DNA from 3 places in the Streptomyces sp. NPDC047014 genome. Region 1 is predicted to be linked to each of the others. Evidence: riboswitches for the same ligand, from Rfam matches in the RefSeq annotation. Region 1 holds a riboswitch; each other region holds the start of a gene.

Evidence for each region. Region 1 has a riboswitch for cyclic di-AMP ahead of ABZ873_RS16075 (transglycosylase family protein). Riboswitches for the same ligand answer to the same signal wherever they lie in the genome.
Region 2: another riboswitch for cyclic di-AMP. It lies ahead of ABZ873_RS26335 (M23 family metallopeptidase); the one in region 1 lies ahead of ABZ873_RS16075 (transglycosylase family protein).
Region 3: another riboswitch for cyclic di-AMP. It lies ahead of ABZ873_RS10710 (LysM peptidoglycan-binding domain-containing M23 family metallopeptidase); the one in region 1 lies ahead of ABZ873_RS16075 (transglycosylase family protein).

Annotation. Positions count from the first base shown of each region.
Region 1 is NZ_JBEYVX010000023.1:34,853-38,053, forward strand. It holds gene eno (phosphopyruvate hydratase) at 1-960, opposite strand, end outside; gene ABZ873_RS16075 (transglycosylase family protein) at 1,246-1,950, opposite strand; cyclic di-AMP (ydaO/yuaA leader) riboswitch at 1,954-2,122, opposite strand; gene ABZ873_RS16080 (transglycosylase family protein) at 2,402-3,201, opposite strand, start outside.
Region 2 is NZ_JBEYVX010000067.1:10,726-13,926, forward strand. It holds gene ABZ873_RS26330 (pitrilysin family protein) at 1-801, shown strand, start outside; cyclic di-AMP (ydaO/yuaA leader) riboswitch at 1,040-1,199, shown strand; gene ABZ873_RS26335 (M23 family metallopeptidase) at 1,212-2,015, shown strand; gene ABZ873_RS26340 (GntR family transcriptional regulator) at 2,207-2,878, shown strand; gene ABZ873_RS26345 (HPr family phosphocarrier protein) at 3,116-3,201, opposite strand, start outside.
Region 3 is NZ_JBEYVX010000012.1:26,983-30,183, forward strand. It holds gene ABZ873_RS10700 (aspartate aminotransferase family protein) at 1-261, shown strand, start outside; gene ABZ873_RS10705 (tyrosine-protein phosphatase) at 301-1,092, opposite strand; cyclic di-AMP (ydaO/yuaA leader) riboswitch at 1,375-1,584, shown strand; gene ABZ873_RS10710 (LysM peptidoglycan-binding domain-containing M23 family metallopeptidase) at 1,589-2,569, shown strand; gene ABZ873_RS10715 (SGNH/GDSL hydrolase family protein) at 2,733-3,201, shown strand, end outside.

The DNA.
Region 1 (3,201 bases):
CTCGGGGTTGGTGACGAAGAGGTCGTCGCCGACGATCTGGACCTTGGCGCCCAGCTTGTCGGTGATGATCTTCCAGCCGGCCCAGTCGTCCTCGAACAGCGGGTCCTCGATGGAGACGAGCGGGTACGCGGAGACGAGCTCCTCGTAGTACTCGGTCATCTCGGCGGCCGAGCGGGACTGGCCCTCGAACTCGTACTTGCCGTCCTTGTAGAACTCGGACGCGGCGACGTCGAGCGCGAGCGCGATGTCCTTGCCCGGGGTGTAGCCGGCCTGCTTGATGGCCTCGACGATGAGGTCGAGCGCGGCGCGGTTGGACTCCAGGTTGGGGGCGAAGCCGCCCTCGTCGCCCAGGCCGGTGGACAGGCCCTTGGTGTGCAGGACCTTCTTGAGGGTGTGGTAGACCTCGGCACCCCAGCGCAGGGCCTCGGAGAAGGACTCCGCACCGATCGGGGCGATCATGAACTCCTGGATGTCCACGTTGGAGTCGGCGTGCGACCCACCGTTGAGGATGTTCATCATCGGAACGGGCAGCAGGTGCGCGTTCGGGCCGCCGAGGTAGCGGAAGAGCGGCAGGTCGCTCGCCTCGGACGCGGCGTGGGCGACGGCGAGGGAGACGCCGAGGATGGCGTTGGCGCCGAGCGAGCCCTTGTTGTCGGTGGCGTCCAGGTCGAACATGGCCTGGTCGATCAGCCGCTGCTCGGTGGCGTCGTAGCCGACGAGCTCCGGGCCGATCTGCTCGATGACGGCGAGGACGGCCTTCTCGACACCCTTGCCCATGTAGCGGTTGGGGTCACCGTCGCGGAGCTCGATGGCCTCGAAGGCACCGGTGGAGGCGCCGGACGGAACGGCAGCACGGCCGGTGCTGCCGTCGTCGAGGCCCACCTCGACCTCGACCGTGGGGTTGCCTCGGGAGTCCAGGATTTCCCGGGCTACGACGACGTCGATGGACGGCACGAGCATCTCCTTCTGGGATGTGACGCTGGGTGTGCGGTGGCGTGTCAGGCCGTGGGATGGCCTTGCCGCCTAGAGCCTAACCGGCTTCCGGGGTTCGGCCGGCCGACCGCCCGTCCCCTGGGACGAAAAAGGGGCTGAATACCCCTCTTCCGGGACATAGGGGCACGCTCCGGAGGGGGCGCGGGAGGCGTACGGGGGCGCACACACCACCGCCCGGCGCGTGGGGGGCGGCGCGCCGGGCGGTGGGAATGCTGTGCGTTGCGTACGCGTGCGCGGCTACGGCCGCGCGGTTCAGCTGAGCTTGAGCTTCTGGCCCGGGAAGATCAGGTCGGCGTCCGAGACGATGTCCTTGTTCAGCTCGAACAGCTTCTCCCAGCCACCCTTGACGCCGTTGGCGTCGGCGATGGTGCCCAGGGTGTCGCCGGCCTTGACCTCGTAGGAGCCGTTGCCGGTCTTCGGCGCGGGGGCCTCGGTGCGCTCGGAGCGGGTGACCGGGGCCTCGGCCCGCTTGGTCTCCTTCTTCGGCGCAGCCTTGGTCTCGGCCTTCTTGGTCTCGGTCTTCTTCGGGGTGCTCTTCGGCTTGCTGGAGGCCGGGGCCTCGGTGGAGCCGCCACCCGTGAAGGAGGAGTTCGACAGGCCCTTGCCGCAGCTCGGCCAGGCACCCTTGCCCTGGACCTTGAGGACCTTCTCGGCGACAGCTATCTGCTGCGCCTTGGACGCCTGGTTGGCCTGCGCGGCGTAGGACTTGCCGCCGAAGGAGGCCCACGTGGAGGACGAGAACTGCAGTCCGCCGTAGTAGCCGTTACCGGTGTTGATGGACCAGTTGCCGCCGGACTCGCACTGGGCGACCTTGTCCCACTCGGAGCCGGTGGCGGCGCTGGCGGTACCCGCGGCCATCAGGGGGGCGGCGACAGCGACACCGGCGACGCCGGCGAGCGTGACGATGCGGACGGCCTTGGAGCCGCGACGGTGCTTGCCCTTGCCGGAAAGCAGCATGGAGTTTCTCCTCACCGACGCCTACGAGGTGAGCTGTCGGGTTCGGGTGTGAGTGCCCGGCGGTGCGACCTAGCGCACCACTTAACCCCTAGCCGGTACCTGACCGTCTCTCAACGACCTTTCCCGGCGCCTACCTTGGTTCCCCCGCTCCTGCCTTCGGCGCTTGACGCGACGACTGTTCCCCCCGTCCGCCGGCAGGACTCGGCGATGCGGTCGAAGGTGCTCGCGGTGGCGAGCGATTCAGAAGGTAGACATAGCTCTCCCCGATGTTCAACGAGGAACATCGGGGAGAAAGGGCCCCTACTTGCGCTCCCCGGAGGGATGTTTGCGCAGGTGGGGACGGGGTTTGCGCAAGCCCTGGGGCGGGACACGCCAGTTGACCGGAAGAGACGCATGTCTCACTTGCAGGAAACGGACAATCAGCTCTTTCCGGATGCCCGAAGTGCCCTTGTTACGTGGTTAGATCCAGATTCTGTCCGGGCTTGATCAGGTCGGCGTCCCCGCCGATGACCTGCTCGTTGGCCTCGTAGAGACCGCTCCAGCCGCCCTTCACTCCCTTGGCAGAAGCGATGGTGGCCAGGCTGTCGCCCGCCTTCACGGTGTACGTGGGATCCGACGCGGCATCAGAGGGGCTGACGGCGGGGGTGACGGGGGTGCCCTCCTCGACGGCGGGCGCGCCGCGGTGCTTGCCGCTGCCCTCGCCGACGGTGGCGTCCGGGGTGGCCGGGGCGCTCGGGTCCACGGGGAGGGCCGGGGCGCTCGGGTCGGCCGGGGACGGGCTCGGCGTGCCGGGCGGGGTGGTGGGCGTCGTGGGCGCCGTCGGGTCCACCGGAAGGGTCGGGGTGGCCGGGTCGGTGGGCGTGACCGGCGGGGTGCTCGGGTCGACCGGGGCGACGGGGGCCGTCGGGTCCACCGGCGGCGTCGTGGGCGCGTCCGGGACCGGCATGACGGGCAGTCCGACGGACGGGGCGTCGGGGATGAGGAAGGGGGTGCCGGACGGGCTCGGGGTCGGCGTCCCGAAGTCGGTGGACCGCTCGCCGCCCCCGGTGGTGGGCACGGACTGGTCGGGGCGGGAAGGCGTCGGGGCCACCGCGCCGGAGCCGCCGGGCAGTCCCGGGTCCACCTCGGCGGCGGGACCCTGCTGGGTGAGGCCGGCCGAGGCGGCGCACATGGGCCACGCCTGCGGCCCCTGCGCGGCCAGGACGCGCTCGGCGACGGCGATCTGCTGGGACCTGCTCGCCAGGTCGGGGC
Region 2 (3,201 bases), on a different contig from region 1:
GTACGCGCCTTCTACGAGGCCCACGTACGCCCCGCCACGGCCACCGCGGTGGTCGTGGGCGACCTGACGGGGATCGACCTGGACGCCGTCCTCGCGGACACCCTGGGCGCCTGGACGGGCAACACCGCCGAGGCCCGCCCGGTGCCGCCGGTGACGGCCGACGACACCGGCCGCGTGGTCATCGTCCACCGGCCCGGCGCCGTGCAGACCCAGCTGCTGATCGGCCGGATCGGGGCGGACCGCCACGACAGCGTCTGGGCGGCCCAGGTGCTCGGCACGTACTGCCTGGGCGGCACCCTCACCTCCCGCCTGGACAAGGTGCTGCGCGAGGAGAAGGGGTACACCTACGGCGTGCGCGCCTTCGGGCAGGTGCTGCGCTCCACCGCCGACGGCAAGGGCGCCTCGATGCTCGCCATCAGCGGCTCGGTGGACACCCCCAACACCGGCCCGGCGCTCGAGGACCTGTGGAAGGTGCTCCGCGTCCTGGCGGAGGGCGGGCTGACCGACGCCGAGCGGGACGTGGCCGTGCAGAACCTGGTGGGCGTGGCCCCGTTGAAGTTCGAGACGGCGGCCTCGGTCGCGGGCACGCTCGCCGACCAGGTCGAGCAGGAGCTGCCGGACGACTACCAGGCGCGGCTGTACGCGCAGTTGGCCGAGACGGGCACCGTGGAGGCCACCACGGCGGTCGTGAAGGCGTTCCCGGCGGACCGGCTGGTCACGGTGCTGGTGGGCGACGCGACGGTCATCGAGGAGCCCGTGCGGGCCCTCGGTATCGGAGAGGTCAGCGTCGTCACCAACTGACGCGTCCCACAAGGGCCCGGCAAGGGCACGGCAAGGGCCCGGCAAGCGCGCGGTATGCGCCCCACAAAGAGCTCCGGCGGAACCTCCGCCGGAACTCTTTTGTCCGTTTAGTGGTGTGGCAGCTCGTATGTGATGTGGCGTACGCAACAAAAACGCGCGTCTGTTTGGTGATCGGCTGATGATCCGCCTAGCGTCATCCGTGCTGTTCGTCAGTCGTGACCGCCGCACCCGCGGCACCGGACAGCGATCGCCGAGTCCCCGTCAGGCGCGAGCCTGGGGAGCCGGGGACCCACTTGTGTCCCTGGGGTGAATCGGACCCCCTCGCCAGAGGAGGCCCGTAGGAGACCTTCCTGCTCCGAACCCGTCAGCTAACCCGGTAGGCGAGAAGGAAGGAAAGGATCAACCCCTTCATGGCGTTTGGCAGTCGTCCCGCTGGTACCGGCAAGCACCGTGGTTCCAGCCGCCTGAGCAAGAAGACCGCCGGTTACGCCGGTATCGCCGCGATCGCCACGACGGGTGTCGTCGGCTCCCTCGCCGCCCCGGCCTTCGCCGCGGACAACCACAGCAGCAGCCCCGCCGCCGGCAACGCCCTCGGCGCCGTCGTCGTCGCCGACGAGCTCGCGGGCGACCTCGCCGACCAGGCCGTGTCCCAGCAGCGGGTGGCCGACCACGCCGCCGCCCAGGCGCAGGCCGAGGCCGAGGCCAAGCAGAAGGCCGCCGAGGGCAAGCGCCTCGCCGAGGCCAAGGCCAAGGCCGAGCGGGAGGCCGCCGAGCGTGCGGCCCGCGAGGAGGAGCGCAAGCGCCTCAACACCTTCGTCTCACCGCTCGACGACTCCTACGTCAGCACCCAGTACAAGGCCGGCGGCGGCATGTGGTCCTCCGGCAGCCACACGGGCATCGACTTCCACGCGGCCTCCGGCACCTCGGTCCACGCCGTGGGCGTCGGCACCGTCGTCGAGGCCGGCTGGGGCGGTGCGTACGGCAACAACGTCGTCATCAAGCACAACGACGGCACCTACACGCAGTACGGCCACATGTCCTCGCTGAGCGTCTCCGTCGGCCAGCAGGTCACCCCGGGCCAGCAGATCGGCCTGTCGGGCTCCACGGGCAACTCCAGCGGCCCGCACCTGCACTTCGAGGCCCGCTCCGGCTCGCAGTACGGCTCGGACATGGACCCGATCGCCTACCTGCGCTCGCACGGCGTCAGCCTCTGACACCCGCGCACCCTTCCGCTTCACGCCAGGACCCCGGCTCGCACCGAGCCGGGGTCCTGGCGTTTTCGCGCCTCCGCGCAATGTTACGGATTTCCGTCCGCTCTCGAAATTATGGTGTGCTGCAATAGAGTTGTGACGCGCGCCCGCGCGGGCATTGTGGCAGGCAGTCGGAAATGGGCGGAGGTCCGGTCTTGCGTATTCCCGCGCACGCGGTATGCACAGCGATCCGCGACGACATCGTCTCCGGGGTGTTCGAGCCGGGGAGCCGGCTGACCGAGGAGGTCCTGGCCCGCCGGTACGGCGTCTCGCGCGTCCCGGTCCGCGAGGCCCTGCGGACCCTGGAGTCCGAGGGCTTCGTGACCACGCGGCGGCACGCGGGGGCCTGTGTGGCCGAGCCGACCGCGCAGGAGGCCGCGGACCTCCTGGAGCTACGGGTGCTGCTGGAGCCCCTGGCCGCGGCGCGGGCGGCCCGCCGGCGCACCGACGGCCACCTCAAGGTGCTGCGCGGGCTGGTCAGACTGGGGCAGGAGCGGGCCAGGCGCGGCCAGGGGGAGGATCTGCGGTCCCTGGGCGGCTGGTTCCACGAGACCCTGGCCCAGGCTTCCGGCAGCCCCGGCCTGATCGCGCTGCTGACGCAGATGCGGCACAAGATCGCCTGGATGTACCTGGTGGAGGCGCCGGCCCGGCCCGTGGAGTGCTGGGCGGAGCACGGCGCGCTGGTGGACGCGGTGGCGCGCGGGGACGCGGAGCGGGCGCGGGCCCTGGCCGCGGCCCATGCCGAGCGGGCGGCGGGGGCGCACCGGCCGCGTCCGGCGGTGAGCAGTTCGCAACCTGCCGTCAACATGCCGAGCGGCCGGCATTAACAGGAGCCGTATACAAAGGACGGAAATCGCGGGCGGCTGCCCGGAATTCCCCGCACCCGGTGAATTCGGGCCGCCGGAATTCGCCGGGCCCGCGTGAATTCCGGCCTGCCGTAATTGCGCCGCGCGCGCATTCCCCGTACACACGAGAACGGCGGAGCCGCGGCTCCCGTCGCGCCGGGGGCCGCGGCTCCGCCGCGTACCGCTCGGGTCCTGTCCGCGGGCGGCGGACCCGAAGGATCAGACCGTCTCGGGGAGCTCTTCCAGGCCCTCGGCGACCAGCTTCGCGAGGCGGTCCAGCGCGGCCTCCGCGCCCTCGGCGTCGG
Region 3 (3,201 bases), on a different contig from region 1:
ACCATGCTGCAGGCCGCCCGCAAGGGGCTGTTCGCGCAGATGGTGGTGGTGCCGCTGCTCCAGCGGCACCGGATCCTCACCCAGGTCTCCGGGGACCACCTGGAGGTGATCAAGCTGATCCCGCCGCTGGTCCTGGACGAGGCGGACGTGGACCGGTTCGTGGGCGCCTTCCGCGAGGTCATGGACGAGGCGCACGGCGGGTCGGGGCTGATGTGGGAGTTCGGCAGGACCCTGGTGAAGCAGGCCGTCGCGGCGCGCTGACGGCCTGCTCGCAGGGTCTTGGGGCGGGCGGCGGGGCCGTCAGTCGAGGAGGCGGTCCCGCAGCCGGTCCAGGGTTCCGGGGGTGAGCCCGAGGCCGTCCGCCAGGTACCGGTCCACCCCGCCCCAGAGCTCGTCGATGGTGTCGAAGGCGGCGAGCAGGTACGCGGCGCGGGCGTCGAAGAGCGGCGCGAGCAGTTCCATCACCTCGGCGGAGCGGGACTCGGCCGAGGCGGAGCTGCGGTGCACCCGGTAGCGGCGGTGCGGGGCGTTCGACTCCAGGTAGTCCGCGACGATCGCCTCGCGCTCGACCCGCAGGGCGAGGAGGACGACGGCGACGGACAGCCCGGCCCGGTCCTTGCCCGCCGCGCAGTGCAGGAGCGCGGGCACGCTGTCCTCGGCGAGGGCGTGCACCACCCGGCTGTGCTCGGCGGTGCGGTCGCGGACGATCCCCCGGTAGGACTCCGCCATCCGGGCCGCGGCCCGGCCCTCGCCGAGCAGCTCGCGCAGCTGGCCGAGGTCGCCGTCGCGGACGAGCCGCCAGAACTCGCGGCCGTCGGCGGGGTCGGAGAGCGGGATGTTGAGGTTGCGCACCCCGGGCAGGGCGATGTCCGGGCCTTCCAGCGCGTGGTCGGCGTCGTTGCGGAAGTCGAAGACGGTGTGCAGGCCGAGCGAGGACAGGAACTCCGCATCGGTTTCGGTGGCATGCGCCAGATGTCCGCTTCGGAAGAGTCGTCCCGGCGTGACCCTTCGGCCATCAGAAGTCGGCAATCCGCCTACATCGCGGAAATTGCGCACTCCGGTCAGTTCCGGTTCCTGTATCTGCTGGGTCACGGGAACTCCTCCGCATCGCCGTGGGGCGTCTGTCCGAATTGCGGTCTTTGGTGTCAACTTGCCATGTCCGGAGGCGAGATCGGGCCCGTCCCCGTGAGCCAGATCATACGGTGACGGTGCGTGCCTGATCGCCAAGGCCGAATGGCCCGGTCGGGGCGGCTGTTGACGGTACGGAATGGACGCAGGGTGACCGTGATTCCGACGGCCGTTCATTCCTGGTATTCCGTCAGCGAATTCGCGGCTTGTTCCCCGCCGCCGAAAGGGATTACCTTCGCGATCGATCCGGGCGGACCGCCGAATCCTGCCACCACCCGGAAACCGCAACCGAACCATTCGCGCGGCAGGAGCGGGGGAACCAGGTAGGCCGCCGTCCCGGAGATCCATTTCTCCGGTGCCGGCTCGGGGTGAAGCCGTCCATGTCCTCGTACAGGAACGGCCGGACATCTCCAGTCCGAACCCGACAGCTCACCTCGCAGGCGCCGGAGAGGAATCCGCCATGCCTGCAAAGGGCAAGCACCGCCGTCCCAAGTCCCTTTCGATCTCCCGCGGATTCGCGTTCGCCGGTACCGGCGGTGCGGCCCTCGCGCTGCCCCTGACGGTGACCGCGGGCGCCCACGCGGCGGTCGCCCCGGCGGTCGCTCCGGCCGTCGCCCCCGCCGCGGCCCCCGCCGCTCCGGTCAGCGCCGCTCCCGTCGCCGCCGCTCCCGTCCAGGCCGCCGCGCCGTCCTCCTACACCGTCGTGTCCGGCGACTGCCTCTCCGCGATCGCCGCCGAGCGCGGTCTGGCCGGCGGCTGGCAGCGGCTCTACGCCGACAACCGCGAGGCCGTCGGCTCCGACCCCTCCCTGATCCACCCGGGCCTGCGGCTGAACCTCGGCGGCCGGGCCGCTGCGGCTCCGGCCGAGGAGGCCCCGGCCCCGGCGCAGCGCAGCGCCCAGCGGAGCGCGCCGCAGGCGGCCCCGAAGGCGGCCCCGAAGGCCGCGCCGAAGAGCGCTCCCCAGGCCGCTCCGAAGGCCGCCGCCCCGAAGCGGGCCGCCGAGCAGGCCCCCGCCGCTCCGGCCGCCCCCGCCGCCGGTGGCTTCGTCGCCCCGGTCAGCGGTGGCGTCTCCACCGCCTACAAGACCGCGGGCGCCATGTGGTCCTCCGGCTACCACACCGGCGTGGACTTCATCGCGAGCTCCGGCACCACCGTCAAGGCCGTCGGCGCCGGCACCGTCGTCTCCGCCGGCTGGAGCGGTTCGTACGGCAACGAGGTCGTCATCCGGCACGCGGACGGCAAGTACTCCCAGTACGCCCACCTGTCCCAGCTGTCCGTCTCCTCCGGGCAGAGCGTCACCGCCGGCCAGAGCATCGGCCTCTCCGGCTCCACCGGCAACTCGACCGGCCCCCACCTGCACTTCGAGATCCGTACGAGCCCGTCCTACGGCTCCGACATGGACCCGATCGCCTACCTCCGCTCGAAGGGCGCCAGCCTCTGACGGCAGCCGCCGCCGGAGCACCGACACGCGTGGGGCCGGGACCCGAGGGGGGTCCCGGCCCCACGTGTACTTATTCCTTATACCTCGCGTGGTATAGATCACGGCCCGTCAACCCCTCATTACGTTGGCGTAGGTTGCTCACGGGAGTGAAGGATGGGTTCTCGTGGCAGCGACGACGACGAAACTCAAGACCATCGGCTCGTACGCGGCGATCGGGGACAGCTTCACCGAAGGCGTGGGGGACCCGGGACCCGGGGATTCCTTTCTCGGCTGGGCGGACCGGCTCGCCGTACTCCTGGCCGACCAGCGCGAGGAGCACGACTTCCGCTACGCGAATCTGGCCGTACGGGGCAAACTCCTCGACCAGATCGTGGCCGACCAGCTCCCGAGGGCCAAGGCCCTCGCCCCGGACCTGGTCACCTTCTGCGCGGGCGGCAACGACATCATCCGCCCCGGCAGCGACCCGGACCACGTGGCGGAGCGCTTCGAGGCGGCCGTGGCCGATCTCACCGGAGCCGTCGGCCACGTGATGATCACCACCGGTTTCGACACCCGGTACGTGCCCGTCCTCAAGCACCTCCGCGGCAAGGTCGCGACGTACAGCGCGCACGTGCGCGCCATCGCCGACCGCT